3 regions of the Streptomyces sp. 8N616 genome follow, and region 1 is predicted to be linked to each of the others. Evidence: riboswitches for the same ligand, from Rfam matches in the RefSeq annotation. Region 1 holds a riboswitch; each other region holds the start of a gene.

Region 1 (10,358 bases):
CGATCTACCCGACGCTGCTGTACGAGGACGCGCAGGCGGCGATCAAGCTGCTCACGGAAGCCTTCGGCTTCAAGGCGGACGCGGTCTACACGGGCGAGGACGACATCGTCGCCCACGCGGAGCTCAGTTACGGCAACGGCGTGGTCATGCTCGGGTCGAAGGGCAGAGCGGGCGTCTTCGCGGAGACCATGCGGAACGCCGGGCCCGCCGGCATCTACGTCGCCGTCGAGGACGTGGACGCGCACCATCGCAAGGCCGCCTCCCACGGCGTGGAGATCCTGATGCCGCCGACCGACCAGGACTACGGCTCGCGGGACTACATGGCGCGGGATGCCGAGGGCAACGTGTGGAGCTTCGGCACGTACGCCCCGGCCACCGCCCCGGCCGGCGGCGCGGGGTGACTGCGAGGGCTCTTGGGGCGTGACGGCCGGTGCTCCTGCCGCGTCTCCTGGGGCGTGACTGCCGGGCTCCTGCGGCGTGACTGCCCGGGCCCTTCAGGCCTCTCCCGTGTGCACCTGGAAGGCGGCCCGGCGCACGGCCTTGGCGAGCGCCGGGTCGGGGTGGGCGGCCGCCAGGGCGACGAGGACCTGCACGGTGCGCGGGTGGCCGACGGCCCGTACCTCGTCGAGCAGCGCCGGGACCGTGCCCTGCACCGCCGAGTCGAGATGGCGTACGAGCAGCGGGGCTTCGCCGTGGTCGGCGACGGCGGCCGCGGTGTCGACCCACAGCCACGTGGCCTCTTCACGGGTGAGCACCGCCAGCAGGTCCTCCGGGTCGCTGCCCTCCTGCTCGGCCATCCACATCAGGGCGTACGGGCGCAGGCGCGGCTCGTCGACGACCGACCGTACGGCGGGCTCGGCGGGCCCGCCGACCACGCGCAGCGCCTCGAAGGCGAGTCCGCGCAGCAGGGCGTCGTCGCCGCGGGCGGCGTCGAGGAGTTCGGAGACTGCGGCGGCGGCCGGGCGGGCGGCGAGCCAGGCCCGGTACTCGTCGCGGGCCGGGCCCGGGGTGAGGCGGGCGCAGCCGCGCAGCATGTCCTCCGCGGACCACTCGATGTTCCCCGCGGGGCTCTGCGCGGCCACGCAGATCTGCTCGAGCTTGACCCACACGGCCCAGTTGCCGAGCGGGGTGAGCGTGGCCTGGCCGTCCTCGACGGTCAGCGCGCCGACGGAGGCGAGAGCGTCGAGCGCCCAGTCGAGCAGGGTGCCGGGCCGAGGTCCGTCGGCGTGGGACAGCTCGGTCTCGGGGGTGCTTGTGTCGGGGGTGCGCGTGTATGGGGTGCTCGTGTCGGGGGCGACCGTGTCGGAGGCGACCGTGTCGGAGGCGCTGTTGTCCGGGTAGGGCACCTCGCAGCGCTCGGTGCGCAGTTCGGCGACGCGCTTCTCCAGCAGGTCCTGAAGGGCGGAGACCGAGACGGCGCCGTCCGAGAGCTGGAGGAGCGACAGGAGCTGGGGCGCGGCCTCGACGACTTCCGCGACGGGGGTGGGTGCGAAGGCCGAGGGGGCGGGGTGGGCGAGCGACCACGCGTCGAAGAGCGCGACCCAGCCGCGCAGCGCGGCGCTGTCGTCCCGGTCCCAGGCCTGCAGCCGCCAGCCGGGGCGGGCGGTTTCGCCGTACAGCTCGATGAGCCCGGCGAGCCGCGCCCGGTCCCAGTCGGCCAGTACCTGATGTGAAGTCAGGTTCAGTGCGGCCGCGGCGCTTTCTGCGGCGTCGCGGCTGAGCGCGCCGCTGCCGCCGGGCCGCAGGCGGGCGCCGCGGCCGCGCTCGGCGTCCGCCCAGCGGGCGATCCGCACGGCTCCGGCGAGCTCCGTCCGTGCCTGGCGGGCGAGTTCGGCCCGCGGCGGCGTGCCCTCGGGCGGCCTGGGCGCGGGCCGGGCGCGCCGGTTCGTCACGGCCCGGCGGGCGGCGGACATCGGTCGTCGGGGGACAAGGCGGAGCCGGGAGTCGCGCGGGGTACGGGACGTCACGGGAGCAGTCTTCCCGTTGACGGCCCGAAAGCCCAATCGGAATCCGCTCGCGCGGATTCCTCACGACCTCGGCCCCGGATGGACGGGGCTCCGCGCCGCGCAGGGGCTGACCGCCACGACGGCCGTCCTCCGCGCCTGCGTGCGCAACTTCCCGCCCGCCCACCCATAAAGGGCGGGTGGACCCGGCCCGGCACCCCCGGACGGCGGCATCCCTGGACGGCAGCGCCGTGCGGCGAGCCACGGTCGGGGCACCCGCGTGGACGCCCGCGTGGCGCAGCCCGCCCCGTGCCGCGCCTGCGGTGCGTGACTTCCCGCCCCTGAAGGGGCGGCGGGTGGGTGGTGGGAACTGCGGCCAGCCGACCGGGCCTAAAGGGTGGGTGGGATGCGGCCGTCCGACCCGGGTGGGTGGGACGTGCGGGCGTTCGCCCGTCCCTAAAGGGGCAGGTGGGGGCGGGGCTACATCAGGGGGGTGAGGAAGCGGCGGAGGGCTTCCTCGTAGGACTCGGGGTCGGCGTTCCACATCGACGCGTGGGGGGCGTGTTCGACGGGGAGCAGCGTGACCAGATCCGGACGGCGTTCCGCGAGGGCGCGCGAAGCGTCCCACGGAGCGATCGTGTCGTCCGGGCCGTGCATGATCAGCACCGGTACGGACAGCCGGTCGGGGTCGGCGGACGCCAAGAGGCGCCCGCTGCCCAGACCCGTACGCCCCTGGGCGGCCCGTACCGCCAGCGGCAGCAGCGGCCCCGGCGCGCCGTCCGCCGCGGCGAGAGCCCGTACGGCCGCCTGCCAGTCCAGGATGGGCGAGTCGAGGACGAGGCCCTTGATCCGGTTCCGCAGGGCGGACTCGGCCGCGGCGTGCAGCGCCATCGTGGCGCCCGTCGACCAGCCGTACAGCACGACCGTCTCGGCCCCGTACCGCACCGCGTAGCGGATCGCCGCGTCCAGGTCGCGCCACTCCGTGTCGCCGAGGTGGCCGATGCCGTCCGGGGAGCGGGGGGCTCCGAGGTCGCCGCGGTAGGCGAGGTCGAGGATCGGGAACCGGTGCCGGTGCAGGAAGGGCATGACGACCATGGGGTGTTCGCGGCTGGTGCCGAGGCCGTGCACGGTGATCACCCAGGTGTCGCGGGCGCCGGGTACGAACCACGCGGGCAGCGCGCCGAGTTCGCCGGGCACGTCCACGTCGGCGTGGTCGAGTCCCAGGGCGTCGCGCGGATTCCCGATGTAGACCTGCGGGGTGAGCCACATCCGGTCGCCAGGCTCCAGCGTGCCGTATGTGACCCGCTCGAGGCGGCGTACGACCGAGTCCGCGGGGTGCGGCGAGTTCCTCAGCACCGCCCCGACGATCGCGTGCCGGTCGCCGCCGGTCAGCCCGTACGTGCCGGGCCGCAGCGACGCCAGGCTGCGGGTGAGCGTGATCTGGTCGGCGGCCGAGCCGTGGACGGTGAGCTGCGGGTCGGTGGGCAGCGGCCGGACGCGCGAGGGTTTCAGGGCAGCGTCACAGGCGTACCGCCCGGCCGCCACGGCGGCCGCGCCGGCACCGAGGAGGGTGGCGGCCGCCACGGCCGCCGCTGTACGCAGGCGCATCCGTACCAGTGTGGTCGGGTGCCAAGCGAGCGGCCAGCGGGCGGACACCGTACGCGTACGCGGGTCCGGGACGCCTACGCGGGTCCCGGACGCCTACGCGGGTCCCGGACACCTTCGCGGGTCCCGGACAGCTTCGCGGGTCCGGGACGCGGCGGGGTCAGCTCCGCTCGCCGTCGCGCCGGCGGTTGCCCTCGCCGTCGCCCTGGCCGTAGCCGCGGAGCTTCTCCGCCACCTCCGCGAGCTGGTCCGGGGACAGCAGGCTGGGTTCACGCCCGGGTACGGCGCGCGCGGCGAGCCAGAGCCTGCACATCCACTCCAGCTGCGCAGTGCGGTCGTACGCCTCGTCGAGGCTGTCGCCGTGGACGACGGTGCCGTGGTTCTGCAGCAGACATCCGCTGCGGTCGCGGAGCGCGCGGAGCATGTTCTCGGCCAATTCGTCGCTCCCGTAGAGCGCGTATCGGGCGACGCGCACCGGTCCGCCGAGCGCCGCCGTCATGTAGTGGATGGGCGGAAGCTCGGGGACCAGGGTGGAGACGGCCGTGGCGTGGACGGCATGGGTGTGGACGACGGCCGCGGCGCCGGTGTTGCGGTAGACGGCGAGGTGCATGGGCAGCTCGCTGGTGGGCTTGAGTTCACCGAGGACCTGGCGGCCAGAGAGGTCGACGCCGACGGGGTCGTCCGGAGCCAGCCGGTCGTACGGCACGCCGGTCGGGGTCACGAGAACGGTGTCCCCGACGCGGGCGGACACGTTCCCCGAGGTGCCCACGACCAGGCCGTCGGCCACCGTGCGGCGGGCCGTGGCGACAACGTCGGCCCAGGCCTCCACCAGGGGTGCCGAGGGGCTGTGCAGCGACTCCAAAGTTCACCTCAAAGACAGTGATCTGTTTCACAGAATTCAGCGGTGGCGGCACCACCAGTCGGTTTGTGCCGCTCTGCGCCCGGCCGAGATCCAACCTCCATGGATACGACAGCACCCCAACGCCCCATCCAGTTCACCTTCCGTTCACTCGACATCCCTACGGTCACGGCAGCCACTGACCATCAAACTGATTGCCTGGGTGAATGGAACACATCACGCTTCTCATCGGGATCGTGATCATCACGGCCTTGGTGTTCGACTTTACGAACGGCTTCCACGACACCGCCAACGCCATGGCCACCACCATCTCCACCGGGGCTCTCAGGCCCAAGACCGCGGTGGCGATGTCGGCGGTCCTCAACCTCGTCGGCGCGTTCCTCTCGGTCGAGGTGGCGGCGACCATCTCCAAAGGCATCGTCGATGAATCCGGCATCCAGCCCGAAGTGATCTTCGCGGGTCTGGTGGGTGCCATCGTCTGGAATCTGCTGACCTGGCTGGCCGGTCTCCCCTCCAGCTCCTCGCACGCCCTCTTCGGCGGCCTGATCGGCGCGACCGTCGCCTCGGCGGGCCTCGGCGCCGTCCACGGCGACGAGGTCGTCATGAAGGTCCTGATCCCGGCCGTCGCCGCGCCGGTCGTCGCGGGCATCGCCACCCTGCTGGCGACCCGGCTGTCCTACCGCGCCGCCCGGAACGCCGACCCGGAGGCCACCGCCAAGGGCTACCGCGCCGGGCAGATCGCCTCGGCCGCGCTGGTCTCCCTGGCCCACGGCACCAACGACGCGCAGAAGACCATGGGTGTGATGACGCTGGCGCTGATCACCGGTGGCGCGCTCGCCCCGGACGCCGCCCCGCCGCTGTGGGTCATCGCCTCGGCCGGTCTCGCCATCGCGCTCGGCACCTACCTGGGCGGCTGGCGGATCATCCGCACCATGGGCAAGGGCCTCACCGACATCCAGCCGCCGCAGGGCTTCGCCGCCCAGACCGGCGCCGCGGTCACCATCCTGGCCTCCTCCCACCTGGGCTTCGCCCTCTCCACCACCCAGGTCTGCTCCGGCGCCGTGATGGGCTCCGGGCTCGGCCGCAAGGGCGGCGTGGTGCGGTGGTCCACGGCGGGCCGGATGTTCGCGGCCTGGGGGCTGACCCTGCCGGCCGCGGGTGTGGTCGGCGGCGCCGCTGCGCTGCTGGCGAAGCAGGGCACCGCGGGTGTCGCCGGTGTCGCCGTGCTCGCGCTTGCGGCCTGTGCCGCTATCTGGATCGCCTCGCGCCGCAGGCCGGTCGACCACACGAACGTCAACGACGTCGACGGCGTCGAGGGCGCAGAGCCGGAGGGCGTCGTCACGGCCGCCATCAAGTCCGTCTCCCCGCCGCCGGTGGGCACCGCCGCCACCGGAGCCCAGGAGACGGCCGGCGCGCCGCCCCAGTCGCAGTCCAAGTCCAAGTCCCAGTCCGCCACCGCCAAGGTCACGGCCTAGGCGCCGGGATCAATCGAGATCGGTCGAGAGAGCAAGAAGGAAGCATCCGCATGGACATCGACTGGGCAGCACTCGGCCAGGTCTTCGGCGTCAGCCTCCTGGTCACCGTCGGGATGGTCGGCCTGTTCACGCTCGGCATCGTCGGCAGCTCCAGGAAGGCGCAGCCGCAGCCGGACGGCACGGTCGCCGCGACCGGTGCACCGCCGGTCCTCGCGCGCGGGGGCGCGTACGCCTGCTACGCGCTGTGCGCTGCGGCCGTCGCGTACGGGATTTACCTGATCGTCGCCTGACGGAGCCCCGCGCCGCTCGCCATGCGCCCCTGCGCGGGCACCGCTCGTCATGCGCCCCACGCGCGCGGGGGCACGTGGGGCGACGGCAGCGGGCTCCGCTTCCGTCTCCGCGCAGGGACAACGATGGCCCCACCCGCCCCTGTTGGCGGCAGCCCTTCGTGCCCGCGGCCGGGGAACGATCGCAGTCGTTCCCCGGCCGCGGGCGTGTGAGGTCCTGCCGCAGGTCAAGGGGCAAGTTGACGGGCGTTCGCAGGCCGTGGTGGACTGCCGGAGCCAAACGGCGGCAGGAGAGGAAGCCGGTGCGAATCCGGCGCGGTCCCGCCACTGTCACCGGGGAGCGCTCCCCCACCCCAGAAGTCACGGCCCTTAGCGACGGGTTGGAAGGCCGGGGGAAGCGCCGATCCGGGAGCCAGGAGACTCTCACCGCCGGTCACGTCGAGCCAGGGCGCGGACCCTGAGTGAGGACATATCGTCATGCCCGGCTGCCGCCGTACGCGCCGTTCGCGTCATACCCGCCGTTCCTCAAGAACCGTCGTCGCGCTCTCCCGCCGCCCGTGTTCCCCACGGCCGTGTTCCCTACGCGCGCGTGCCCCCCGCGCGCGTTCCCTCCGAGGCACGACGGCGTCCTGATCCGATGCGTGCCGAACACGCCTCTTTCGTGTACGGCGCCGCGCTGGGCTTCGCCTGCGACCTCGTCGCCGGCGATCCGCGGCGCGGTCACCCCGTTGCCGCCTTCGGGCGGGCCGCGGCCGCCGTCGAGCGGCGCTTGTGGCGCGACCACCGCGCGTACGGCGCCCTGCACGCCGCTGTGTGCGCGGGCGGCGCCGTGGCCGCGGCAGCAGCGCTGTCGCGCGCCGTACGCCGCTCCCCCGCGGCAGCCGTGGCGCTGACCGCCGTCGCCACCTGGTCGGTGCTGGGCGGCACGTCGCTCGGCCGCGAGGCGCGGGCCGTGGGCGGCGCGCTGGCGGCAGGCGACATCGAAGTGGCCCGCGACCGCCTCCCGCACCTGTGCGGCCGGGACCCGCAGGCCCTGGACGAGCGGCAGATCGCGCGCGCCGTCGTGGAGTCCGTCGCCGAGAACACCTCGGACGCGGTCGTGGGCGCCCTGGTCTGGGGCGCGGCGGCGGGCGTGCCGGGGCTGGTGGGGTTCCGGGCGGTCAACACCCTTGACGCGATGGTCGGTCACAAGTCGCCGCGCCATCGGCGCTACGGCTGGGCCTCGGCCCGCCTCGACGACCTCGTGGGCTTCCCGGGCTCCCGGCTCACCGCCGCGCTGGCCGTACTGGCGGGTCCCGACCCGCGCGGCGCGTGGCGCGTCCTGCGCCGCGATGCGCGCAAGCACCCCAGCCCCAATGCCGGTCCTGTGGAAGCCGCGTTCGCGGGCGCGCTGGGCGTACGGCTCGGGGGCACCCTCGCGTACGGCGGCCGGGTCGAGCACCGTCCTGTGCTGGGGGAAGGCAACCGCCCGGTGGCGGTGGAGGACATCGAGCGTGCGGTACGGCTTTCGCGGCGCGTGAGCGCGCTCGCGCTGGCGGCGTGCGTGGGCGCACGGCTGGCGTGGGCTGGCGCCGCACCACCGGCGCCGGGCGCGCTCCGGACCGCGCTGCGCGCCACGTCCGCCGACGCAGCGCGCATCCGCGCGAGAGACCGGCGCGCCGCGAACACCGGCCTTGCGGCACGGTTTTCCCACCCGGACGCCCCTTTCAGGGCGGGCGGGTGGGAAATCCCGGACGCGGAACGCCCGGGGACGGAGGGTCCGGGGCTGAGGGGTCCAGGGCCGCAGCGGCCGCGCGCGGAGGGGCCGGCACCGGCGCGGTCGGAGGCGGGGTTGCCGGGGAGCGGGGTCGTACGGCGGCTTGGGCTCGCGGGACGGCGCGGTCGGGACGCGCGCGTTCCCGGGGCCCGGAAGGAGCGGTCATGAATCGCAGGGGCGGCGGGCTGCTGGTCGCCGGGACCACATCCGACGCGGGCAAGAGCGTCGTCACAGCCGGCATCTGCCGCTGGCTGGCCCGCAAGGGCGTATCCGTCGCGCCCTTCAAGGCGCAGAACATGTCACTGAATTCGTTCGTGACACGCGAAGGCGCCGAAATCGGGCGGGCCCAGGCCATGCAGGCCGCGGCCGCCCGTATCGAGCCGACGGCCCTCATGAACCCCGTACTGCTCAAGCCCGGCAGCGACCGCAGCAGCCAGGTCGTCCTGCTCGGCAAGCCGGTGGGCGAGCTGAGCGCCAGCCGCTACCACGGAGGGCGGCAGGAGGAGCTGCTCGGCACCGTCGTGGCGTGCCTGGAGGAGCTGCGGGGCACGTATGACGCAGTGATCTGTGAAGGGGCCGGGAGCCCGGCCGAGATCAATCTGCGGCGCACCGACATCGTCAACATGGGGCTGGCGCGGGCCGCTCGGCTGCCGGTCGTGGTGGTCGGGGACATCGACCGGGGCGGCGTCTTCGCCTCCTTCTTCGGCACGACGGCGCTGCTCGGCCGCGAGGACCAGTCGCTCGTCGCCGGGTATCTGGTCAACAAGTTCCGCGGCGATGTCGCCCTCCTGGAGCCGGGGTTGGAGATGCTGCGCGGGCTGACCGGGCGGCGGACCTTCGGTGTGCTGCCGTACGCGCACGGGCTCGGCATCGACGAGGAGGACGGCCTGCGCGTGTCGCTGCGGGGCGCGGTGCGCGAGTCGGTCGTCGCCCCGCCGCACGGCGAGGACGTGCTGCGGGTGGCGGTCGCCGCGGTCCCGCTGATGTCCAACTTCACCGACGTGGACGCGCTGGCCGCGGAACCGGGCGTGGTGGTGCGGTTCGTCGACCGCCCGGAGGAGCTGGCCGACGCGGATCTGGTCGTGCTGCCCGGCACCCGCGGCACCGTGCGCGCCCTGGAGTGGCTGCGCGAGCGCGGTATCGCCGCCGCCGTCGCCCGGCGTGCCGCCGAGGGCCGCCCGGTGCTCGGCGTCTGCGGAGGCTTCCAGATGCTGGGCGAGCGCATCGAGGACGACGTCGAGTCGCGGGCCGGGGCGGTCGACGGGCTCGGGCTCCTGCCCGTACGGGTTCGCTTCGCGCCGGAGAAGACCCTCGCGCGGCCGGTGGGCGAGGCGCTGGGCGAGCGCGTCGAGGGCTACGAGATCCACCACGGCGTGGCCGAGGTGACCGGCGGAGACGAGGCGTTCATCTCCGATGGCCGGGGCCGCGGTCTCGACGGCTGCAGGGTCGGGCCCGTCTGGGGCACGCACTGGCACGGCTCGCTGGAGAGCGACGGGTTCCGGCGCGCCTTTCTGCGGCGCGTCGCGAAGGACGCCGGGCGCCGCTTCGTACCCGCTCCTGATACGTCGTTCGGGGCGCTGCGCGAGGAGCAGCTGGACCGCCTGGGCGACCTGATCGAGGAACACGCCGATACGGACGCGCTGCTGCAGTTGATCGAGGACGGCGCGCCGTCCGGGCTGCCGTTCGTTCCGCCGGGGATGCCGGGTCACAGCGTTCCGCCGGGGGCGCCATGAAGGACAACGCACGAATCGAAGGGGCCACCGTGAGCACTGTGCTGCTGCTGTCCACCGCCGATACGGATCTGCTGGCGGCCCGCGCCTCCGGCGCCGCGTACCGGATCGGCAATCCCGCGCGCGTGGATGCCGAGGCCGATCTGCCGGGCCTGCTCGACGGCGCGGACATCGCCGTCGTACGGCTGCTGGGCGGCAAGCGGGCCTGGGAGGACGGGCTCGCGGCGCTGCGCGCGTCGGGCGTGCCGACCGTGCTGCTGGGCGGTGAATCCGTGCCGGACGCGGAGCTGATGGCCGAGTCGTCGGTCCCGGCCGGTGTCGTGGCCGAGGCGCTGCGCTACCTCGTGGAGGGCGGCCCGTCGAACCTCGCCGAGCTCGCGCGGTTCCTGTCCGACACCGTGCTGATGAGCGGCGAGGGCTTCGAACCGCCGCGGCAGATGCCGACGTTCGGCGTGCACACAGCAGGCGCACAAGGGGAGCGCGCGCGCGATGCCGCACGCCCCACGGTCGCGGTCCTCTTCTACCGGGCCCACCACCTGTCCGGGAACACCGCCTTCGTCGATGTGCTGTGCGATGCCATCGAGGCGAAGGGCGCCAACGCGCTTCCCGTGTACTGCGGTTCGCTCCGGGGCGCGGACCAGGGCCTCTACGAGCTGCTGGGCCGGGCGGACGCGATCGTGGCGACCGTGCTGGCGGCGGGAGG
Region 2 (10,358 bases), on a different contig from region 1:
TGGCGAACTCGCCGTGGGGCGTCTTCTCCATCGGCATGACCATACCGATCGCCCTCTTCATGGGCTTCTACCTGCGCGTACTGCGGCCGGGCCGGGTCACCGAGGTCTCCGCCATCGGCGTCGCGCTGCTGCTGCTCGCCATCGTCGCGGGCGGCTGGGTCGCCGAGTCCTCGCTCGCCGACTTCTTCACGCTGTCGCCGGGCGCCCTGGTCATCTGGATGGTCGTCTACGGCTTCGTGGCCTCCGTGCTGCCGGTGTGGATGCTGCTGGCGCCGCGCGACTACCTCTCGACCTTCATGAAGGTCGGAACGATCGCACTGCTGGCGCTCGGCGTCGTCATCGCGCTGCCGACGCTGAAGATGGACCCGGTGACCAGCTTCGCCACGAGCGGCAACGGGCCCGTCTTCGCCGGGTCGCTCTTCCCGTTCGTCTTCATCACCATCGCGTGCGGCGCGCTCTCCGGCTTCCACTCCCTGGTCTCCTCGGGCACCACCCCGAAGATGATCCAGAAGGAGACGCAGATCCGGATGGTCGGCTACGGCGCCATGCTGACCGAGTCGTTCGTCGCCGTCATGGCGATGATCACCGCCTGCATCATCGACCCCGGGCTGTACTTCGCGGTCAACTCGCCGGCGGGCGTAATCGGTTCGACGGTCGACTCGGCATCGCAGGCCGTGGCCGGCCTCGGCTTCTCCATCTCGCCCGACCAGCTCGCCGCGGCGGCCAAGTCGGTCGAGGAGCAGAGCCTCCTCTCCCGTACGGGCGGCGCGCCCACCTTCGCCCTCGGCATGTCGGAGATCTTCTCCTCGGTGATCGGCGGCGCCGGGCTGAAGGCGTTCTGGTACCACTTCGCGATCATGTTCGAGGCGCTGTTCATCCTCACCACGGTGGACGCGGGCACCCGGGTCGGGCGCTTCATGCTCCAGGACATGCTCGGCAACGTCTACAAGCCGTTCCGGCAGGTCAGTTGGAAGCCGGGCGTGTGGTTCGCCAGCGCCGTCGTCGTGGGCGGCTGGGGCTACTTCCTGTGGGTCGGCGTACACGACCCGCTGGGCGGCATCAACCAGCTCTTCCCGCTCTTCGGCATCGCCAACCAGCTGCTCGCGGCGGTCGCCCTGGCCGTCTGCACGACGCTGCTGGTGAAGTCCGGGCGGCTGAAGTGGGCCTGGGTCACGGCGGTTCCGCTGGCCTGGGACGCGGCGGTCACGCTGACCGCGAGCTGGCAGAAGGTCTTCTCCGACGACCCGCGGGTCGGCTTCTTCAAGCAGCGGGCCCTCAACCAGGAGGCCATCGACGCCGGGAAGGTCCTGCCGCCCGCCAAGAACATGGACGACATGCACACCATCGTCACCAACGCGACGGTGGACGGCGTGCTCGCGGCGCTCTTCGCGCTCCTCATCGTCGTGGTGATCGCCGACGCAGGCCGGGTCTGCTACAAGGCGATCCGCGACCCGCAGAGCGTCACGCTGCACGAAGTGCCATTCGAGGAGTCGAAGATCGTTGCCCCCGCTGGGCTCTTCCCGACCAAGGAGGAGAAGGCGGAGCTCGTGGCGGCCGGGGTCGGTGCGGACGCCGGTTCCGGGGAGCAGGGCGGAGCCCGCGACCGGGAGCCCCAGCCGTGAAAGGCGCGGCGGGCCTCCGCAGGACGGCCTCGAAGATCCGCTGGTTCTGGCGCGAGGCGTCGGGCGAGGCGACGTACGACCGGTACGTCGCCCACGCCCGGGCCCGTGACCCGCGGGCGGAGGTGCTGAGCCGACGCGAGTTCGAGCGGCAGCGCACCGATGCGCGGGAGGCCGACCCGCGGGAGGGCTTCCGCTGCTGTTGAACTCGTGGTCGTAGGACGGCCGCCGTACCCCGCCACCGGGGATTGCGGCGGCCGTTCGCCGTCAGCGCACCCAGTCCTTGAGAGGCGCGGTCTCCACGGTGATTCCCACGGGATCGGGCAGCTCGACGGCCTTGCCGAACGGCGGGTCTCGGTCTCGGCCTCGGCGGGGTGCTGCTGGTCGTCGGCGGCGTCTGGCGGGCCCTCGTCCACGCCCGCGTGGACGTACACCCTTCCCTTCATGGGAATGGTGGGCCTGGTCGCGGCGACCGTGGTGGAGCGTGTCCGCCGGCGGCTGCACGACAAGTGCCGTGCTCTTCACCGGGATCACCCTCTGCGCGGGCGGCGTCGCGCCCCCGTATTCCCCGGTTTCTGGGCCGCGATCGCGTGGGTGGTCGGCCGCTTCGCGATGTTCGGCAAGACACTGTCGCCGCTCCGGGCATGCTCGTGTGCACGGCGGCGGTGGCCGTGGTGCACGCGCCCGGGTCCGCGCCGCGGGCGTCCATCACCACGGAGTCCACGCCGACGGCGTCCGTGCCGTCGGCATCCGACGCGGCGTCCGGGCCCGCGGAATCTCCGGTGACGGGTGTCAGACGCCTCCTGCAGACTGATGCTCATGGACATCACGATTCGTGCCGCCCGCCCGGAGGAGTTCGACGCCCTCGGGGAGATCACGGCGGAGGCCTACCTGGGGGACGGGCTGCTCGACTTCGGGGCCTCGGACCCGTACCTGGAACAGCTGCGGGATGTCAGGAGCCGGGCTGAGCACACGGAGGTGCTGGTGGCGGCGGACGGGGCGAGCGATGAACTCCTCGGCGGGGTCGCGTTCGTAGCGCCGGGGAGCCCGTATGCGAACGTGGCCGGGCCCGGGGAGGCCGAGTTCCGGATGCTGGCGGTGGCGCCTGCGGCGCGGCGCCGCGGGGCCGCAGAGGGGCTCGTACGGGCGTGCCTGGAGCGGGCGCGGCAGCTGGGCCTCGGGCGTATGGTCCTGTCCAGCCAGCAGCGGATGCTGACGGCCCACCGGCTGTACGAGCGGCTGGGGTTCGTACGGGCTCCGGAGCGCGACTGGGAGCCGATACCCGGGTTCCCGCTGTGGGTGTTCACCGCCGAGCTCGGGACGGCGGCGGAGTAACTCACCCACCGCCTCTACCCCGTTCCCCCGCTGACACAATATGTAGGGGTGCGCACGGACGGCGACACAAGATGTATGCTCGTGCTCGCTGCCACCACAGGGGAATCCGGTGCGAATCCGGAACTGTCCCGCAACGGTGTGGATGTGCGTGTTCGCGCATGTCCCGAGTCCGAGGACCTGCCGGCAGCACCGCCCGGCTCGACCGGACCGGGCGGCGAATCGTCCCGGGTCTCGTGGGTTGGGCCGACGGACGCTGCGCGGTGTGCTGCCGCCCTTTCCCGGGGGTGACGTACGCCCGCACGCGCCCGTGGCGCACCACCCCTCGCGGCCCCAGCCGAGCGAGGGAGAGCCACGTGACCATCGCGCCCGCGGATCCTGCGTCACGCGAGTCCGTATCGGAGCCCGCCACAGCCGCGGTGACCGCACCAGCAGCCGTGGAGGCGGGCGTCGCCGGCGGCCCCGGCGCCGCCCTGCTGCGCACCCTGACCGACCTCACCGCCGACCTGCCCGCGACCGACCCGGGCCGGGTCGCCGCGGCCGCGCTCCGCGGCCGCCACGCGGGCTCCGACGAGGCCGAGTTGCGGGAGCTGGCCACAGAGGCGGCGGCCGGGCTCATCTCCGAGGACCCCGAGTACTCGCGGCTCGCCGCGCGCCTGCTCACCCGCGCCATCGCCGAAGAGGCCGCGAGCCAAGGCGCCGTCTCCTTCTCCGCCTCGGTCGCGACCGGCCACCGGGAGGGCCTGATCGCCGACGCCACGGCCGAGTTCGTCCGCGCCCACGCCGCCCGCCTCGACGCGCTCGTCGAGTCCGCCCTCGCCGGCGGCGCCGACGACCGGTTCGGCTACTTCGGTCTGCGCACCCTCCACAGCCGCTATCTGCTGCGCCACCCCATCACCCGTCAGGTCATCGAGACCCCGCAGCACTTCATGCTCCGTGTGGCCTGCGGACTCGCGGAGGACGGCTCGGAGCGGGCTGTCGGCGAAGTGGCCGCGCTCTACGGGCTGATGAGCCGCCTCGACTACCTCCCCAGCTCCCCCACCCTCTTCAACTCCGGTACCCGCCACCCGCAGATGTCCTCCTGCTATTTGCTGGACTCCCCGCTGGACGAGCTCGACTCGATCTACGAGCGCTACCACCAGATCGCGCGGCTCTCGAAGCACGCGGGCGGCATCGGCCTGCCGTACAGCCGCGTCCGCTCGCGCGGCTCGCTGATCCGCGGCACGAACGGGCACTCCAACGGCATCGTGCCGTTCCTGCGCACCCTCGACGCCTCCGTCGCCGCGGTCAACCAGGGCGGGCGGCGCAAGGGCGCGGCCTGCGTCTACCTCGAGACCTGGCACGCGGACATCGAGGAGTTCCTGGAGCTGCGCGACAACACCGGCGAGGACGCGCGCCGCACCCACAACCTCAACCTCGCGCACTGGATCCCGGACGAGTTCATGCGCAGGGTCGAGGCGGACGGGCCGTGGTCGCTGTTCTCGCCCGCGGACGTACCGGAGCTGGTCGACCTGTGGGGCGCGGAGTTCGACGCCGCGTACCGGAAGGCGGAGGCGGAGGGCCGCTACGTCAAGCAGATCCCGGCCCGCCAGGTCTACGCCCGGATGATGCGCACCCTCGCGCAGACCGGCAACGGCTGGATGACCTTCAAGGACGCCGCGAACCGGACCGCCAACCAGACCGCCGAGCCCGGCAGGGTCGTCCACTCCTCCAACCTCTGCACCGAGATCCTCGAGGTCACGGAGGACGGCGAGACCGCCGTCTGCAACCTCGGCTCGGTCAACCTCGCCGCCCACCTGGGCGAGGACGGCGAGATGGACTGGGAGCGGCTCGACGCCACCGTCCGTACCGCCGTGACCTTCCTCGACCGGGTCGTCGACATCAACTTCTACCCCACGCCGCAGGCCGCGGCCTCCAACGAGCGCTGGCGGCCGGTGGGCCTCGGCGTGATGGGCCTCCAGGACGTCTTCTTCCGGCTGAAGCTGTCCTTCGACTCCCCCGAGGCCGCCCGGCTCTCCACGCAGATCGCCGAGCGCATCATGCTGGCGGCGTACGAGGCGTCGTGCGCCCTCGCCGAGCGGCACGGCCCTCCCCCCGCCTGGTCCGCCACCCGCGCCGCGCGTGGCGTCCTGCACCCCGACCACTACGCCGCGCAGCCGCGCTGGCCCGAGCGGTGGGCCGCGCTGCGCGCCCGTATCGCCCGGACCGGCATGCGCAATGCGCTGCTGCTGGCGATTGCGCCGACGGCGACGATCGCCTCCATTGCGGGCGTGTACGAGTGCATCGAGCCGCAGGTGTCCAACCTCTTCAAGCGCGAGACGCTGTCGGGCGAGTTCCTCCAGGTCAACTCCTACCTGGTGGCGGAGCTCAAGCGGCTCGGCGTGTGGGACGCGCAGACCCGGGAGGCGCTGCGCGAGTCCAACGGCTCGGTGCAGGACTTCACCTGGATTCCGGAGGACGTACGGGCGCTGTACCGGACGGCGTGGGAGATCCCGCAGCGGGCGCTGATCGACATGGGCGCGGCCCGTACGCCGTACCTCGACCAGAGCCAGTCGCTGAACCTCTTCATGGCTTCACCGACCATCGGCAAGCTCAGCTCGATGTACGCGTACGCGTGGAAGAAGGGCCTGAAGACCACGTACTACCTGCGGTCGCGCCCGGCGACGCGGATCGCCCAGTCCGCGCGCGCCGCCACCGCGGCGACGGCCGACACCGCCGCCACCGCGGCGACCGCGGCGACCGCGGCGACCGCGGCGACCATTCCAGTCCAGCAGGCCGCCCCCGACGAGGCGGTCGCCTGCTCCCTTGAGAACCCCGAGTCCTGCGAGGCCTGCCAGTAAATGAGTGCCCACCCGTCACCCGACCACCACCCCTCGAAGACGGCGCTTCGCGCCGACACCTCTACCTCCAAAAACCTTCTCGACCCGGGCTTCGAGCTGACCCTGCGTCCCATGCGCTACCCGGACTTCTACGAGCGCTACCGCGACGCGATCAAGAACACCTGGACCGTGGAGGAGGTTGACCTCCACTCCGACGTGGCCGACCTCGCCAAACTCTCCGCGGGCGAACAGCACATGATCGGCCGCCTGGTCGCCTTCTTCGCGACCGGCGACTCGATCGTCGCCAACAACCTCGTCCTCACCCTCTACAAGCACATCAACTCCCCAGAGGCGCGTCTCTATCTCTCCCGCCAGCTCTTCGAGGAGGCCGTCCACGTCCAGTTCTACTTGACGCTGCTGGACACCTACCTCCCCGACCCCGACGACCGCACGGCCGCCTTCGCCGCGGTCGAGAACATCCCGTCCATCCGCGAGAAGGCGCAGTTCTGCTTCCGGTGGATGGACTCGGTGGAAGAGATCGACCGGCTGCGCACGAAGGAGGACCGGCGCCGCTTCCTGCTCAATCTGATCTGCTTCGCGGCGTGCATCGAGGGCCTGTTCTTCTACGGTGCCTTCGCCTACGTCTACTGGTTCCGCTCGCGCGGTCTGCTGCACGGCCTGGCGACCGGTACGAACTGGGTGTTCCGTGACGAGTCGATGCACATGGAGTTCGCCTTCTCGGTCGTGGACACCGTCCGCCAGGAGGAGCCGGATCTCTTCGACGAGGAGCTGGGCAAGCAGGTCACGGCGATGCTGGAGGAGGCCGTGGAGGCCGAGCTGCAGTTCGCCCGCGACCTGTGCGGGGACGGCCTGCCCGGGATGAACACCGACTCGATGCGCGAGTATCTGCAGTGCGTCGCGGACCAGCGGCTGCGCCGCCTGGGGCTGCCGGCGCGCTACGGCTCGGAGAACCCGTTCTCCTTCATGGAGCTGCAGAACGTCCAGGAGCTGACCAACTTCTTCGAGCGCCGCCCGTCCGCGTACCAGGTGGCGGTCGAGGGCTCGGTCGCCTTCGACGACGACTTCTGAACGACCGACTGCCGCAGGCCCGGTGTCGCGGGTCTGCGGCAGCCCCCAAGCATGGCGCACAGGTAAGGGGGCGGCCTCAAAGGAGGCCGCCCCTTACGCGAGCACGGAGAAGGTCAGTCGTTCGGGACCGTCTCGTAGCGCGGCGTGCCCTCGGCCATCTGCCGGAGCGCGTCCTTCCGGTCCCGCTTCGACAGCCGGTCGATGTAGAGGTAGCCGTTCAGGTGGTCGGTCTCGTGCTGCAGGCAGCGCGCGAAGTAGCCGGTGCCCTCGACCGCGATCGGATTGCCCTGGAGGTCCTGGCCGCGGCAGACCGCGTAGTCGGGGCGGGCCAGCGGGGCATAGGCGGTCGGCACCGACAGGCAGCCCTCGTTGGAGTCGTCCAGCACCCGGAGCTCGGCGGGCAGGTCGTCGATCACCGGGTTGCAGATCGCGCCCACGTGCCGCTCACCGTTGTCGTCCGGGCAGTCGTAGACGAAGACCCGCAGGTCGACGCCGATCTGGTTGGCGGCGAGGCCCACGCCCTCGGCGGCCCGCTGGCTGGCGAACATGTCGTCGACGAGCTGCGCGAGCTTGTCGTCGAACTCGGTCACGTCCTTGCAGCGCCGGTGCAGCACCGGGTTGCCGACGACGGTGATCGGGCGGGCGGTGCCGCGCTCGCGGTGCGCCTTCTCCCGCGCCTCGGCGTCCACCGTGTCGTCGATGAACTCCGAGGATTCCGCCTCGGCATCCGCCACCTGCTGCCCGCTCTCCTGCTGCGCCATCTCCGCCGTACGCCTTCCTCATGCCTGATGCGATGCCCGTGACAGGGCTCCGTACAGGGTACGGCCAGTGGCGACGGCGGCGGGCCAGGTCCTCAAGACCCTCCGGACTCAGCAGACCTCTTCCAGATCGCGCCACGCGCGCGTGTCCGGACTGTCGGCGACCCACCCGTCGAGCAGGCCGCGGACGAGCCCCGAGGGCGCCGCGATCCCGCATTCCCGCTCCGGCACCCACAGGTCGCCCGCCGTCCTGTGCCCCAGCGGCCCCGGGTGGCCGGGCTCACTGTGGTCGTGGGGGTCCAGGTGCTGCTCGCCGTCGCCCTCGTCGCTGGGCATCCGGCTCTCCGAGCACGAGCGGCACAGCAGCCGCACCGAGGACGACCAGTCCTCGGCCGCGAAGCCCGCGTCGGCCGCGAGCTGCTCCAGCGCGTCCCGGTCGGACTCCGCTGCAGCCTCGAGCAGCACCACCCAGGTCGGCACCGGCGAGGGCGCCCACAGCTCGATCTCGTCGAAGACGGGGTACGAAGGGCCCGCCGAGGTGATCCGCTCACCGTGCGGGACGCCGTCGTGCAGCACGACCTCGCCCCAGCGCCGCCCGGACGACGGCAGCGGAATCGACAACACCTCGATCCGCGCGGGATCGAGCCTGCGCCCCCAGACGACCTCGGCCTCGCCCTCGGGCGAGAGGCGCACCGCCGCGCTGCCCAGCTCCATACCGACCGGCTCGGTGGCCGGGGCGCCCTCGCCGGGCACCTTCAGCCCGTACGCCTGCCAGGCGCGGCGGGCCAGCGGCCAGTCCTGGAGGGCGGTCGCGGCGATCCCCACGTTCCACCAGTCAGGCGCGCCCGCCTCGCGGTCGAGGAGCGCGACAGCGCGCAGCCCCGCGGCGCGCGCCTGCTCCCAGTCGTGCCGGAACTTGTGCAGCAGGGCGAGGTTGAACCAGGACTCGGAGAGCCAGGGCTCGAGATCGGCAGCCTGCGTGAGCAGGGCCCCGGCGTCCTCGTACCGGCCGTCGCCGATCAGAGTGAAAGCCCGGTCGGTCGCCTGCCGCCACGAGGCGGAGGGCCGATGCCGTACCTTGCCGAAGATCCTCACGATTCCCGCCTGCCGGTTCGCTCCGTGTCCTTTTGCCGTGTTTGGTGTGCGCCCTGTGTGGGTCAGCCGATGACGGCCAGGACGTGCCCCTCCAGTACGACGTACCCCGCGTCGCCCTCCTTGAGGACAACCTGCCACAGATTGCCCGTCATCTCAGCCTGGATCCCGACGCTCACCACTGCTCCTTGCCGCCCGGGCGAACTCCGAACCCCCTCTCCTCGCATCCAACCATGCCCGTCTCAGCGTCCGCTCATTACCCACGGGTTCTGCGGCTTCAGGGACGGCTGTTACCTGCTGGGTGCCGCTGGTCGAAGCGCCGCTGCGGCACGTACGGCGCTGCTTGCGGGCGGGCTCGCGGCTCGGTTCACGGCCCGCTGCGGGCTGGATGCACGGCCGGCGCTGCGGGCACGGTTGACGGCCGGGCTTCGCCGGTGGATTCCCGCCGGATTCACGACGGCGGGCCGCCACCGCGCGCGAGCACCCGCGCCAGCGCCTCCACGACCCGCGGCTCGTAGTCCCTGGCGGTGCCGAGCCGGAGCCGCTCGAGCGCACAGAGCGGACCGCCGAGGCCCCCGCCGCAGCCCGCGAGGTCGTCGAAGGCGTTGACGGTGCGGACGATCCGGGCCGAGAGCGGCTGCTCCCGGTACGGGTCGGCCTGCCGCTCGACGACCACGGCGACCTCGGCGGGCACCCCGGTCTGCCGTACGACCGCGCCGCCGAGCAGGGCGATCCGGCGCTGCTCCTCGGCGGGCAGCGGCTCGGTGGCGCCCGCCGGAACCGGGTCGACGAGGGAGAGCTGGCCGATGTCGTGCATCAGCGCCGCGTACTCCAGCACGGTCAGGTCGGGCTCCGACAGGCCCAGCTCGCGGCCGACGGCCCGGCTGAGCGCGGCGACCCGGCGGGCGTGACCGGTGGGCGTGTAGCCGGCGATCTCGGTGGCGCGGGCGAGCGAGGCGATGGTCTGGCGGTAGGTGGCCCGTACGGCGGCGTAGCGGCGGAAGGAGAACTGCGTGAGCAGCAGGGGCACGCAGAACACCGGAAGCGCCCAGAGCCCGGCAACGGCCATGGCGAGGGCGATGACCACGCCGGTCGCGCAGATCGCGGACCCGACGCCGAGCAGGGCGCGCAGCTCGTCGCGGAGCAGCGGGCCGTACGGCCAGCCGGTGCGGGCGCGGGCGAGCGCGGCGCCGAGGACGGCGTCGCAGAGGCAGGTGAGGGTGAGGAGCAGGAGCAGCAGGACGGCGTAGTACGGGCCTTGGCCGAGCCACTCGTCCAACGCGCCGGACCCATAGAGGGGTTGGAAGCAGGTGGCCGCGAAGCCGGCCGTCAGCACGCGGCGGGCGAGGTGGTCGAGAATGGGGGCGCGGCCGAAAGCGACGTGCGGGGCGGTGCCGGCCAGGGCGGCGGCGCCGACGACGGTGACGACCTGGGGAACGCCGTGCGTCGCGGGGTGCCCCGCGATCTCCCCGAGCAGCGCGTACGCGAGGGCTCCGGCGGCGGCGAGCGGCGCGGCCTCGCGGCCGTCGGGCCCCCCGCGGACGAGCTCGCCGACGGCGATGAGCACCCCGAAGGCGAGCGCGGTCCCCGGCTCGTCGACGCCGTGCCACAGCGTCCACCCGAAACCGGCGCCCCCCACCCCGGCGGCG
Region 3 (10,358 bases), on a different contig from region 1:
GGACCGGTCCACCAGCGCCACGCCCAACTGCCGTTCCATGGAACGGATACGGCTGCTCGCGGCGGGCTGTGTGATCCCGAGCTCCCCGGCCGCGCGCCCCAAGCTGCCCAGCCGGGCGACCGCGAGCAGCAACTCCAGCGCGCCCAGGTCGGGAACCCGGTGGGCGAGCGGCGCGCCGGGTACGGCGGCCTCGCGCCGCCGCTTCCCGGCAGTCGGCTCGGGCGGGTCCTCGGGGACTCTGGGCCGCTTACTCATAAAGCCAGGTTATGCCCTCATAGCCCGGTGGTCCCTGGTGGGCGGGCCGGGCGCCCGCGAGGGTGCTCGCATGGCCACCCTCGCGCAGTCCCGCCCCCGTCCCCTGTCCGGCGCTGGGCCGGCGCCCGCCCCCGAGCGCCGGGCGCGGGTCTCGGTGCGCGAACTCGGGCCCAACTGGTACGCGACCGTCATGGGCACCGCCATCGTGGCCACTGCCGGAGCCGGTCTGCGGGTCGGCTCCCCCGGCTCCCCCGGCTCCCCCGGCCTGCCCGCCCCGCCCGCCCTGCGGGCCGTATCCAGCGCCGTGTTCACCACCGTCATCACCGCCGTGTGGGCGCTCGCCGCGCTCATGCTCGCCGCGCTGCTCCTCGCGCGCGCCGCGCACTGGATACGCCACCGCGACCGGGCCCGCGCCCATCTCCTCGACCCCGCGATCGCGCCCTTCTACGGCTGCCCGGCCATGGCGTTCCCCGCGGTCGGCGCCGCGACGCTCCTCGTGGGGCGCGATCTCATCGGCGGACCCGCTGCCCTCGCCGTGGCCGCCGCGCTGTTCACCGCGGGGACGGCCGCCGGCCTGGTCACCGCGGCCGCGATCCCGTATCTGATGGTCACCCGGCACCGGATCGGGCCCGGCGACGCCTCCCCCGTGTGGCTGCTGCCCGTCGTCGCGCCCATGGTGCCCGCGGCGCTCGGCCCGCTGCTCGTACCGCACCTGCCCGCGGGCCAGTGGCGGGAGGCGATGCTGCTCGGCTGCTTCTCGCTCTTCGGCATGAGCCTGCTCGCCACGCTCCTGCTCCTGCCCCTGATCGTCGCCCGGCTGCTCCACCACGGCCCGCTGCCGCCCGCCCTCACCCCGGCGCTCTTCCTCGTGCTCGGGCCCCTCGGCCAGTCGGTGACCGCGGCCGGTCAGCTCGCGGAGGCGGCGCGCGGCGGCGCGGTCCGGGCTCCGTACGCCGAGGCGCTGGGCGCGTTCGCGGTGCTCTACGGCGTGCCGGTGCTGGGGTTCGCCCTCCTCTGGCTCGTCTTCGCCGCCGCGCTGACCGTACGGGCAGTGCGGCGCGGGATGCCGTTCTCGATGACGTGGTGGGCGTTCACGTTCCCGGTCGGCACCTGTGTCACGGGCGCCGAGGCGCTGGCCCGGCACACGGGCCTCGACGCGTACGGCTGGTCGGCCGCGGCGCTCTTCGCGCTGCTCGTGGCGGCCTGGGCCGTCGCCGGATTCCGCACGTTGCGTGCCACGCTCAGCGGCCGGCTGCTCGCAGCGCCGCGCCGATGACGTCCGGGGCCTGCGCCAACGACGGCCCGTACCAGGTGAGATGGCGGCCGCTGACGAGCGCGCACGGCAGGCCGGGGAAGGCCTCGGGGCCGTCGCCGGCCCCGAAGGCGTACGGCTCGTCGGGCAGCACGGCGAGGTCCGCGCCCGCCGCGTTGAGTTCGTCGAGCCGGATCTTCGGATAGCGGTCGGCGTGCCCGGCGTAGATGTTGTCGACGCCGAGTCGCGCGAGGAGGTCGCCCGCGAAGGTGTCGCGGCCGAGGACCATCCACGGCCGCCGCCAGACCGGCACGACGGCCGTCAGCCGGTCCCCGGGCGGCCGCACGTCCTGCCAGGCGGCCTCCGCCTCGTCCAGCCATCGTGGCCGGGCCAGCCCGCAGCCGCGCACCAGCACCCGCACCAGCTCGGCGAACGCCTGCTCCAGCGTGCGCACTTCGGTGACGAGGACCTCGAGCCCCGCGTCGCGCAGCGCGGCCAGGTCGGGCTCGCGGTTCTCCTCCTCGTTCGCGATCACCAGGTCGGGGGCGAGCCCGATGATCGCGGGCACGTCGGGGTTCTTGGTGCCCTTGACCCGTGCCACGTCGAGGCCCGCCGGGTGGCTGCACCACGCAGTGGCGCCGACCAGCAGCCCGGGCGCGGTGACAGCCACGGCCTCGGTGAGGGAGGGCACGAGCGATACGACGCGCATGCGATCACCCTACGCACGGGGCGCGGAATCCTGGGGGCGCGGAATCCTGTTGTCCACAGGCACATTGATCATCTGCGTACAGGCGTTACGCTGGCCGTGCAGCTGGTTCGCCCCGCCCCCCAGGCGGGAGCGTCGCAAGAGGGAATCCGGTGGGAATCCGGAACTGCCCCGCAGCGGTGAGCGGGAACGACCGCCGTCTTACGCACTGGACGCCCGGCGTCCGGGAAGCGACGGCCAGTAGGTGCCTGGCAAGATCATCAGGCGCGCCCGCGAGTCCGAAGACCTGCCACTGCCCGTGCCCCGCCGTGGGGTGCGGCCAACCGGGACCTCGAGGGCGGGTCGGCGGCGGCAGGGGCGTACGGCGTACGTACGAGCGTTCCCGTCTTCGCGTGCTCCGCCTTCCCGAGGTCGCTGACGAACTCGCGAAGGAGAGTTCCGTGACCGACTCACAGACCGCGCAGACGGCACAGACAGCGCAGACCGCGACATCGCCGCAGACCGCGCAGGCCCCGCACACCGCACGCGTGCGGGCGACTCTGCACGGCTACCCCCGGCAGGGCCCCGACCGGGAGCTGAAGAAGGCCGTCGAGGGCTACTGGGCAGGACGCATCACCCAGGAGGGACTGCTGCGCACGGCGGCCGCGTTGCGCGCCGGTGTCCGGCGCGAGCTGCGCGACGCGGGCATCGACGAGATCCCCACCGGCGATTTCTCGCTCTACGACCACGTCCTCGACGCCGCATGGGCCGTTGGCGCCGTCCCGGCCCGGCACCGCGCGGCCGGACTCGGCGAGCTGGACACCTTCTTCGCCATGGCCCGTGGCACGGCGGATGTGCAGCCGCTGGAGATGACCAAGTGGTTCGACACCAACTACCACTATCTCGTACCGGAGTTGAGCCAGGACACCGTCTTCGCCCCGGACTCACGCAAGCAGGTGGGGGAATTCGCCGAGGCCCGGGACGCGGGGTTCACCGCCCGCCCCGTGCTGCTCGGGCCGGTCAGCTTCCTGCTGCTCTCCAAGCCCGCCCCGGATGCCGCACCGGGCTTCCAGCCGCTGACTCTGCTGGACCGGCTCCTGCCGGTGTACGCGTCGCTGCTCGCGGATCTGCGGGAGGCCGGGGCCGAGTGGGTGCAGCTGGACGAGCCCGTCCTCGTCCAGGACCAGCCGGGCGCGGTGCTGAGCGCGACCGCGCGGGCCTACCGCGACCTGGGCGCCGTGCCCGCGCGGCCGAAGCTGCTCGTCGCCTCGTATTTCGACGGGCTCGGCGAGGCGCTGCCGGTGCTCGCGGACTCCCCGGTCGAGGGGTTCGCCCTGGACTTCACCGGACCGGCCGCGGCGAATGTGGACGCGCTCGCCGCCATAGGAGGTCTGCAGGACCGCCGCCTGATCGCGGGCGTGGTCGACGGCCGCAACGTCTGGGCCGCCGATCTGGAGCAGGCACTCGGCACCCTCGCGACGCTGCTGGGCCTGGCCGGGCGGGTGGACCCCGCGCCTTCCTGCTCGCTGCTGCATGTGCCGCTGGACGCGGCAGCCGAGCGGGAGTTGGACCCCCAGGTCGCCCGCTGGCTGTCCTTCGCGCGGCAGAAGACGGCTGAGGTCGCGGTCCTCGCCCGCGCCCTGAACGACGGCCGGGACGCGGTGGCCCCGCAGCTCGCCGCTGCCCGTGCCGCGCGCGCCTCGCGTGCCGGTTCCGCCCTCACCCGCGACGCGGCCGTACGGGAGCGCTGCGCGGCGGTGACGGCTGCGGACACCCGGCGCCCGCAGCCGTACGAGGTACGGGCCGCCGCCCAGCGCGCCCGGCTCGGCCTGCCTCCGCTGCCGACGACCACGATCGGCTCCTTCCCGCAGACCGCCGAACTCCGAGCCGCCCGCGCGGGCCTGCGGACCGGCCGCCTCACCGAGGACGAGTACCGGGAGCGCATCGAGCGGGAGATCCGGGACGTGATCGCCTTCCAGGAGAAGGCGGGTCTGGACGTACTGGTGCACGGCGAGCCCGAGCGCAACGACATGGTGCAGTTCTTCGCCGAGCAGCTGAACGGCTTCCTGGCGACCCGGCACGGCTGGGTCCAGTCGTACGGCACCCGCTATGTCAGGCCGCCGATCCTCGCCGGGGACGTGTCGCGGCCCGCGCCCATGTCCCTGGAGTGGACGCGCTTCGCCCAGTCCCTGACGGAGCGTCCGGTCAAGGGCATGCTCACAGGTCCTGTCACCATGCTCGCCTGGTCCTTCGTACGCGATGATCAGCCGCTCGCCGAGACCGCCCGGCAGGTGGCCCTCGCCCTGCGCGACGAGGTCGCCGACCTGGAGGCGGCGGGCACGGCGGTGGTGCAGGTCGACGAGCCCGCGCTGCGCGAGCTGCTGCCGCTGCGGCGGTCCGCGCGGGCCGGGTATCTGGCGTGGGCCACCGAGGCGTTCCGGCTCACCACGGCCGGGGTCCGGGCCGACACGCAGGTGCACACGCACATGTGCTACGCGGAGTTCGGCGCAATCCTGCCCGCCATCGAGGCCCTGGACGCGGACGTGATCAGCCTGGAGGCGGCGAGGTCCCGGATGGGCATCGCGGGCGAGCTGGCGGAGGCGGGCTATCCGCGCGAGGTGGGCCCGGGTGTGTACGACATCCACTCGCCGCGCGTCCCGTCCGCCGGGGAGATCGCGGATCTGCTGCGGCAGGCGCTCCGGGCAGTGCGACCGGAGCGGTTGTGGGTCAACCCCGACTGCGGGCTGAAGACCCGCTCGCCCGAGGAGGCGGACGCGGCGCTGGAGAACATGACGGCCGCGGCCCGCGAGGTGCGGTCGTCCCTCGCGGCCTGACGCCGGGACCGGCGCGGCGCGCCCGGTCGTCTTTTCCCACCCCGCCCGCCCTTGAAAGGGCGGGCGGGGTGGGAAGAGTTGGGCGCGCCGCGGCGTTCCTCAAGCCCACCGTCCAGAGCGAGCAGTGATCCCGCAGCATCTCGGCGAGCGCCTGCTCCTCGTCGCGCACCGTGGGCCGAAGCAGGAAAAAGCATTCCGAGGCGATACGGCAGCGCCCCGCACCGCCAGCTCAAGGCCGGTACGGCATCATGCGGAGTGTGACCCGACGCCTGATGCTCCTCGACTCCGCCTCCCTCTACTTCCGCGCGTACTTCGGCGTGCCGGACTCGGTCAGGGCACCGGACGGCTCGCCGGTCAACGCGGTGCGCGGACTGCTGGACTTCATCGCCCGGCTCGTCCAGGACCACCGCCCCGACGACCTCGTGGCCTGCATGGACGCCGACTGGCGCCCCCACTGGCGGGTCGAGCTGATCCCCAGCTACAAGGCGCACCGGGTCGCGGAGGAGGTGCCGGAGGGCTCCGACATCGAGGAGGTCCCGGACACGCTCTCCCCGCAGGTGCCGGTGATCGAGGCGGTGCTGGACGCGGTGGGCATCGCGCGCGTGGGCGTGCCCGCGTACGAGGCGGACGACGTGATCGGCACACTGACCGGCCGTGCCACCGGACCCGTCGACATCGTCACCGGGGACCGTGACCTCTTCCAGCTGGTGGACGACGGGCGCGGGGTGCGCGTGCTCTACCCGGTGAAGGGCGTCGGGACGCTCCAGCCCGTCGACGAGGCGTGGCTGCGCGCGAAGTACGGCGTGGACGGGCCGGGGTATGCGGACCTGGCGCTGCTGCGCGGCGACCCGAGCGACGGACTGCCCGGCGTCCCGGGCATCGGCGAGAAGACCGCCGCCAAGCTCCTCGCCGAGTTCGGCGATCTGGCGGGGATCATGGCCGCGCTCAGCAACCGGATGGCCAAGATCAGCCCGGCGCAGCGCAAGCGCCTTGACGAGGCGCGGGACTACATCGCGGTCGCGCCCAAGGTCGTACGGGTCGCCTCGGACGTACCGCTTCCGGACTTCGACCCCGCGCTGCCGCGCACGCCGCGCGACCCCGACGCCGTGCTGGCGCTGGCCGAGCGCTGGGGGCTCGGCGGCTCACTGCAGCGGCTTCTCACCGCGCTCCAGCATTGATCCTGTTAGGTTAGGTCTACCTAACCAACGTTGGTGTGAGGCAGGGGAGGCCGCCGTGGCAGATCGTCCGGCTCGTAAGGCACCGAAGCTCAACCGCGCTCGTGTGGTGCGTACGCAGCAGCTCACGCCACACATGGTGCGCGTGGTGCTGGGCGGCGAGGGCCTGACCGGATTCGGCGCGGGCGAGTACACCGACCACTACGTCAAACTGCTCTTCCCGATCGAGGGCGTGGCGTACCCCGAGCCGTTCGACATCGAGGCGGTCCGCCGCGACCTGCCGCGCGACCAGTGGCCCCGGATGAGGACGTACACGGTGCGCAGCTGGGACCCGGAGGCGCGCGAGCTGGCCCTTGACTTCGTGGTCCACGGCGACGAGGGCGTGGCGGGACCGTGGGCGGCGAGCGTGAAGCCCGGCGAGGAGATCTTCTTCTCGGGCCCCGGCGGGGGCTACGCGCCGGACCCGGCCGCCGACTGGCACCTCCTCGTGGGCGACGAGAGCGCCCTGCCCGCCATCGCCGCCGCGCTGGAGCGCATTCCCGCCGGCTCGCAGGTCCGCGCCTTCGTGGAGGTGGCCGGGCCGGAGGAGCAGCAGGAGCTGGCCGTTCCGCCAGGCGCGGAGGTCGTCTGGCTGTTCCGGGGCGGCGCGCCGGTGGGCGAAGCCCTGGTGGCGGCCGTACGGGCGCTGGACTTCCCGCAGGGCGAAGTGCAGGCGTTCGTGCACGGCGAGGCCGGGTTCGTGAAGGAGATCCGCCGCCTGCTGCGGGTCGAGCGGGAAGTGCCGCGCGAGCGGCTGTCGATCTCCGGCTACTGGCGGCGGGGGCACGACGAGGACGGCTGGCAGGCGTCCAAGCGCGAGTGGAACCAGCAGGTGGAGGCGGAACAGGAGGGAACCCCCGCCTCCGCATCCTGAGGGCCGGGGGCCCGGCGGCGTCTCTTTCAGACGGGCGGTCAGGGAGACCTGATTCAGCCGCCGCCGCTTCACTTCTCCAGGCAGGTCTGCTCGTACGGAATCCCGGGCGCGTAGTGCTTCCACTGCTCGCGTGTCAGGCCGCTCCCCGTGATCTCGCAGGCCATGCCGTGGGGATCTGCGGCTACGGCGGGGAGCACGCCGAGGTCCCAGACCTCGGCCCCGTCGCCGGCACCGGCCACCATGGTGCGGCCGTCCCTGGTGAAGTGGAAAGCGTCGACAACTTCCGTGTCGGAGGGCAGCGTCAGCGCGCGGACGGCGCGGCTGGGCTGCCCGATGTCCCACACTGCGGCTGTCTCTTCCGTGCCGACTGCCAGCAGCCTGCCCTCCGGGTGGAAGCCGAACGTAAGCTGACGAACGGAATCCGCGCCCTGGAAAGCAGCCAGCTTCCGGGGGTGGGTCTTCGAGCGCGCGTCCCACAGCACCACGCTCTCGTCCGACCCCTCGAGCACGCTCCCGCTGGTGGCCAGCATCGTGCCGTCGCGGCTGAGCACTCCCCCGCCACCTTTCACTTGATGCGTGTCGGAGGCGCCGATCAACGAGGTCGCGGTGCCCGACATGACCAGGGTGGAGTCGGGGCCGTAGGAGAGGGTGGTCGACAGATTGCCGCCGTCGAGGCGGCCGCGCGGCTTCGGAGGGTCATGGCCGGCGTCCCACACGAGCGTCCAGCCGTCGCCCCAATCGCTGAAGAGAAACTTGTTGCCCGTCGCGGCGAGGGTCCTGCCGCGCGGCGCGAAAGCCAGTGAGCCTACGGAGGTCGGCCGCTTCAGCGTGGCTGTGCGATACGGATGGCGGCGGTCGGTGACGTCCCACAGGAGGATCCGTCCGTCGTCCCCGCCGCTGGCGAGCATGCCGCTGTCATGGCTGAACCCCACGGTGGTGACGGCCTTGCTGTGTCCTTTCAGGATGGCGAGTCGGACGGGTTTGCGTCGGTCGGTGATGTCCCACAAGGTCACCTGCTCATCGACGCCGCCCATGGCGACGGTGCGGCCGTCCGGACTCAGCGCCGTTGCCTTGACCGCGTAACCCGCGGGGGGCAGTTCTGCCAACCGGGACGGGACTGTCGCAGACAGCCGCCAACGCATGACCGCTCCGTCGAGATCGAGCGTGACCAGTTGGTCGCGGCGGGGCAGGAAGGCGATCTCCTCGACCCAGTCGGTGTGCCCCTCCAACTGCGCCTTCTGCTTGGGCTCTGAGGGCTTGGCGGTATCCCACAGGACGACCCTGCCGTCCTCGTGTCCGGACGCCAGCGTCGCTCCGTCCCCGCTGAACGCGAGTGCATTGACGGAGGACCGCGCCCCGTTGAGCGTGGCCAGGTGACGCGGAGCCCTGCCGGGGCTGTTCTGCCACAGCGTGGCGCTGCCTCGGTGGCCAACAGCGAAAGTGCCGCTGTCGGGGCTGAAGACCGGGCCAGCGTCCCAGTTGTCGATCCTGCCGAGCCTCGCCGGCAGCTGCGGATTCCGGAAGTCCCACACCGTGAGTCCGCTGCGGTGGGTGATCGAGTCCTTATCCACCGGTTCCTCGCTCGCCCGTACCGTTCCCGATGTCGTCACCAGCGTGCGCCCATCCGGGCTGAGTACGGCATCTGTGGCGTCCTCGAGGCCCGTGCGGGAGACCCGATCGCGCGGCCGGTCCGGGTCGCGGATGTCCCATACGGTCAGCCGTCCGTTCTTGTCCTCCTCGCCCACCGTGACCAGGCTGTGCCCGTCGGGGGCGAAGGCCACGCCCGTTACCTCTGCCGGGCCCGGCAGCGCGGCGCGTTCACGCGGCCTGCTCGGTGTGCTCACGTCCCACATCCGTACGCCGTGCTTGCTCTCGGCAACGGCCAGCAGCTTTCCGTCCCGGCTGAACTCCACCTGTCCCGTGTCAACCGTCGTGGCCCCGAGGCGGGCCACGGGCGAGTCCCGGTCTGCTCGCGTCAAGTCCCACAGCTGGAGCGTCTCTTCCTCGTCGGGCGCCGCCAGGAGCCTTGCGTCCCGGCTGAGCGCCGTGTCACCGAGGGTGTCGAGCCGCCCGAGGGCGGTGGTGCCCCGGTACCGCGTCCGCATCAGTGTCGTGACAAGACCGCCCCGGGTCTCGTCCGTCGGCCTCAGCGCCTCTGCCGCCAGGCCCAGTTGCAGCGCCTTCCTCGGGTCGCTGTCGCGCAGGGTCTCCGCCTCCGCCAACAGCGCTCGGAGCGAGGCAAGGCCCCGCTGCTCCTCGGCTGCCTTCCGCTGGCGTTCGGCCTCCTCGCGCTGCCGCCGGGCCTCCTGGCGCTGACTGACGGCCTCCTTGCGCTGCTGCTCCGCCTGATAGCCCGTGATCAGCGTGGCGATCAGCGCCAGCACCAGCACGACCACGCCCGCGCTCAACATGCGGATGGTCGTCCTGCGCTGCCGTACGTCCTCGCTGTCCAGCTCGTCCTTGGGTACACCGTGCAGCGGGGCGGCGAGTGAACCGACCGCGCTGCGGAACCGGGCATTCTGGAGGGAGAGCTGCGCTTCGGTGTGCGCCCAGCTGAGGTCGGTCCACAGTGGTTCCGCCGCGAACCAGCCCCGCAGCGCCTGCGGGAGAGCATTCGTACGATCCCAGTCGAAGTCGCCCGTGCTGTCGTCCCAGTGGATCGCTCCGCCGGTCAGGACGATCAGGAAGGTGCCGGGCTCGCGCTCGCGACGCCAGAACGCTACCTCCCTGCCCACCCACTCCGAGGCGGCCGACTCGCGAGACGCCATGAGGATGAAGTGGGCCGACTCACGCAGCGCCTTCTCGATGCTCCCCCAGAGGTCCTCGGTGACCGCCAGACTGGACTGGTCATAGAACACCCGCAGAGCGCGCGGCCGGTTCCAGGGCCGGGCCAAGCGGTGCAGGCCGCGCTGGAGTGCGGGAGCGAGGCTTCCGTCGACCGCGTGGCTGTACGAGATGAACGCGTCGTAGGCGTGCGGCGGAGTCGTGCCTCCCGGGCCCGGGTCCGCCTGCTGCTCGTCGTTCACGGTTCCCCCTCTTTCTCCCGGCCGGGACGGGGCCGTCGCCCGGCGACGGGCTGCTTCACGCCGCGCGGCCCCTAGCCACCGTGGGAGGCCCGCCAGAGTGTGTGTTCGCGGGAAATGGCCTCCTCCGCGTCGGCGACGAAGGACGCCCACGCCTCCTCCGTCGGCTCCTCGGGCATACGGGCGACGATCGCGGACAGCTCGTGGCCCGTCACCGCGTA

The links. Region 1 has a riboswitch for cobalamin ahead of ACTWQC_RS01375 (cobalamin biosynthesis protein). Riboswitches for the same ligand answer to the same signal wherever they lie in the genome.
Region 2: it holds a riboswitch for cobalamin, as region 1 does, so the genes downstream of both, ACTWQC_RS26820 (ribonucleoside-diphosphate reductase subunit alpha) here and ACTWQC_RS01375 (cobalamin biosynthesis protein) in region 1, are expected to answer to the same signal.
Region 3: it holds a riboswitch for cobalamin, as region 1 does, so the genes downstream of both, metE (5-methyltetrahydropteroyltriglutamate--homocysteine S-methyltransferase) here and ACTWQC_RS01375 (cobalamin biosynthesis protein) in region 1, are expected to answer to the same signal.

What each region holds. Positions count from the first base shown of each region.
Region 1 covers NZ_JBQQBY010000001.1:312,131-322,488, reverse strand. Annotated here, with positions in the region: gene ACTWQC_RS01405 (VOC family protein) at 1-401, shown strand, start outside; gene ACTWQC_RS01400 (hypothetical protein) at 495-1,967, opposite strand; gene ACTWQC_RS01395 (alpha/beta hydrolase) at 2,424-3,551, opposite strand; gene ACTWQC_RS01390 (class II aldolase/adducin family protein) at 3,709-4,410, opposite strand; gene ACTWQC_RS01385 (inorganic phosphate transporter) at 4,614-5,882, shown strand; gene ACTWQC_RS01380 (hypothetical protein) at 5,933-6,172, shown strand; cobalamin riboswitch at 6,462-6,592, shown strand; partial or broken gene ACTWQC_RS01375 (cobalamin biosynthesis protein) at 6,807-7,730, shown strand; gene ACTWQC_RS01370 (cobyric acid synthase) at 8,090-9,658, shown strand; gene cobN (cobaltochelatase subunit CobN) at 9,688-10,358, shown strand, end outside.
Region 2 covers NZ_JBQQBY010000033.1:73,577-83,934, forward strand. Annotated here, with positions in the region: gene ACTWQC_RS26805 (carbon starvation CstA family protein) at 1-1,622, shown strand, start outside; gene ACTWQC_RS26810 (YbdD/YjiX family protein) at 1,619-1,825, shown strand; gene ACTWQC_RS26815 (GNAT family N-acetyltransferase) at 2,439-2,954, shown strand; cobalamin riboswitch at 3,023-3,153, shown strand; gene ACTWQC_RS26820 (ribonucleoside-diphosphate reductase subunit alpha) at 3,308-5,791, shown strand; gene ACTWQC_RS26825 (ribonucleotide-diphosphate reductase subunit beta) at 5,792-6,859, shown strand; gene def (peptide deformylase) at 6,973-7,620, opposite strand; gene ACTWQC_RS26835 (tetratricopeptide repeat protein) at 7,729-8,712, opposite strand; gene ACTWQC_RS26840 (HD domain-containing protein) at 9,161-10,358, opposite strand, start outside.
Region 3 covers NZ_JBQQBY010000046.1:36,944-47,301, forward strand. Annotated here, with positions in the region: gene ACTWQC_RS31405 (LysR family transcriptional regulator) at 1-255, opposite strand, end outside; gene ACTWQC_RS31410 (TDT family transporter) at 326-1,531, shown strand; gene ACTWQC_RS31415 (helical backbone metal receptor) at 1,497-2,216, opposite strand; cobalamin riboswitch at 2,302-2,521, shown strand; gene metE (5-methyltetrahydropteroyltriglutamate--homocysteine S-methyltransferase) at 2,741-5,026, shown strand; gene ACTWQC_RS31425 (5'-3' exonuclease) at 5,299-6,204, shown strand; gene ACTWQC_RS31430 (siderophore-interacting protein) at 6,260-7,114, shown strand; gene ACTWQC_RS31435 (TIR domain-containing protein) at 7,183-10,140, opposite strand; gene ACTWQC_RS31440 (DUF4231 domain-containing protein) at 10,212-10,358, opposite strand, start outside.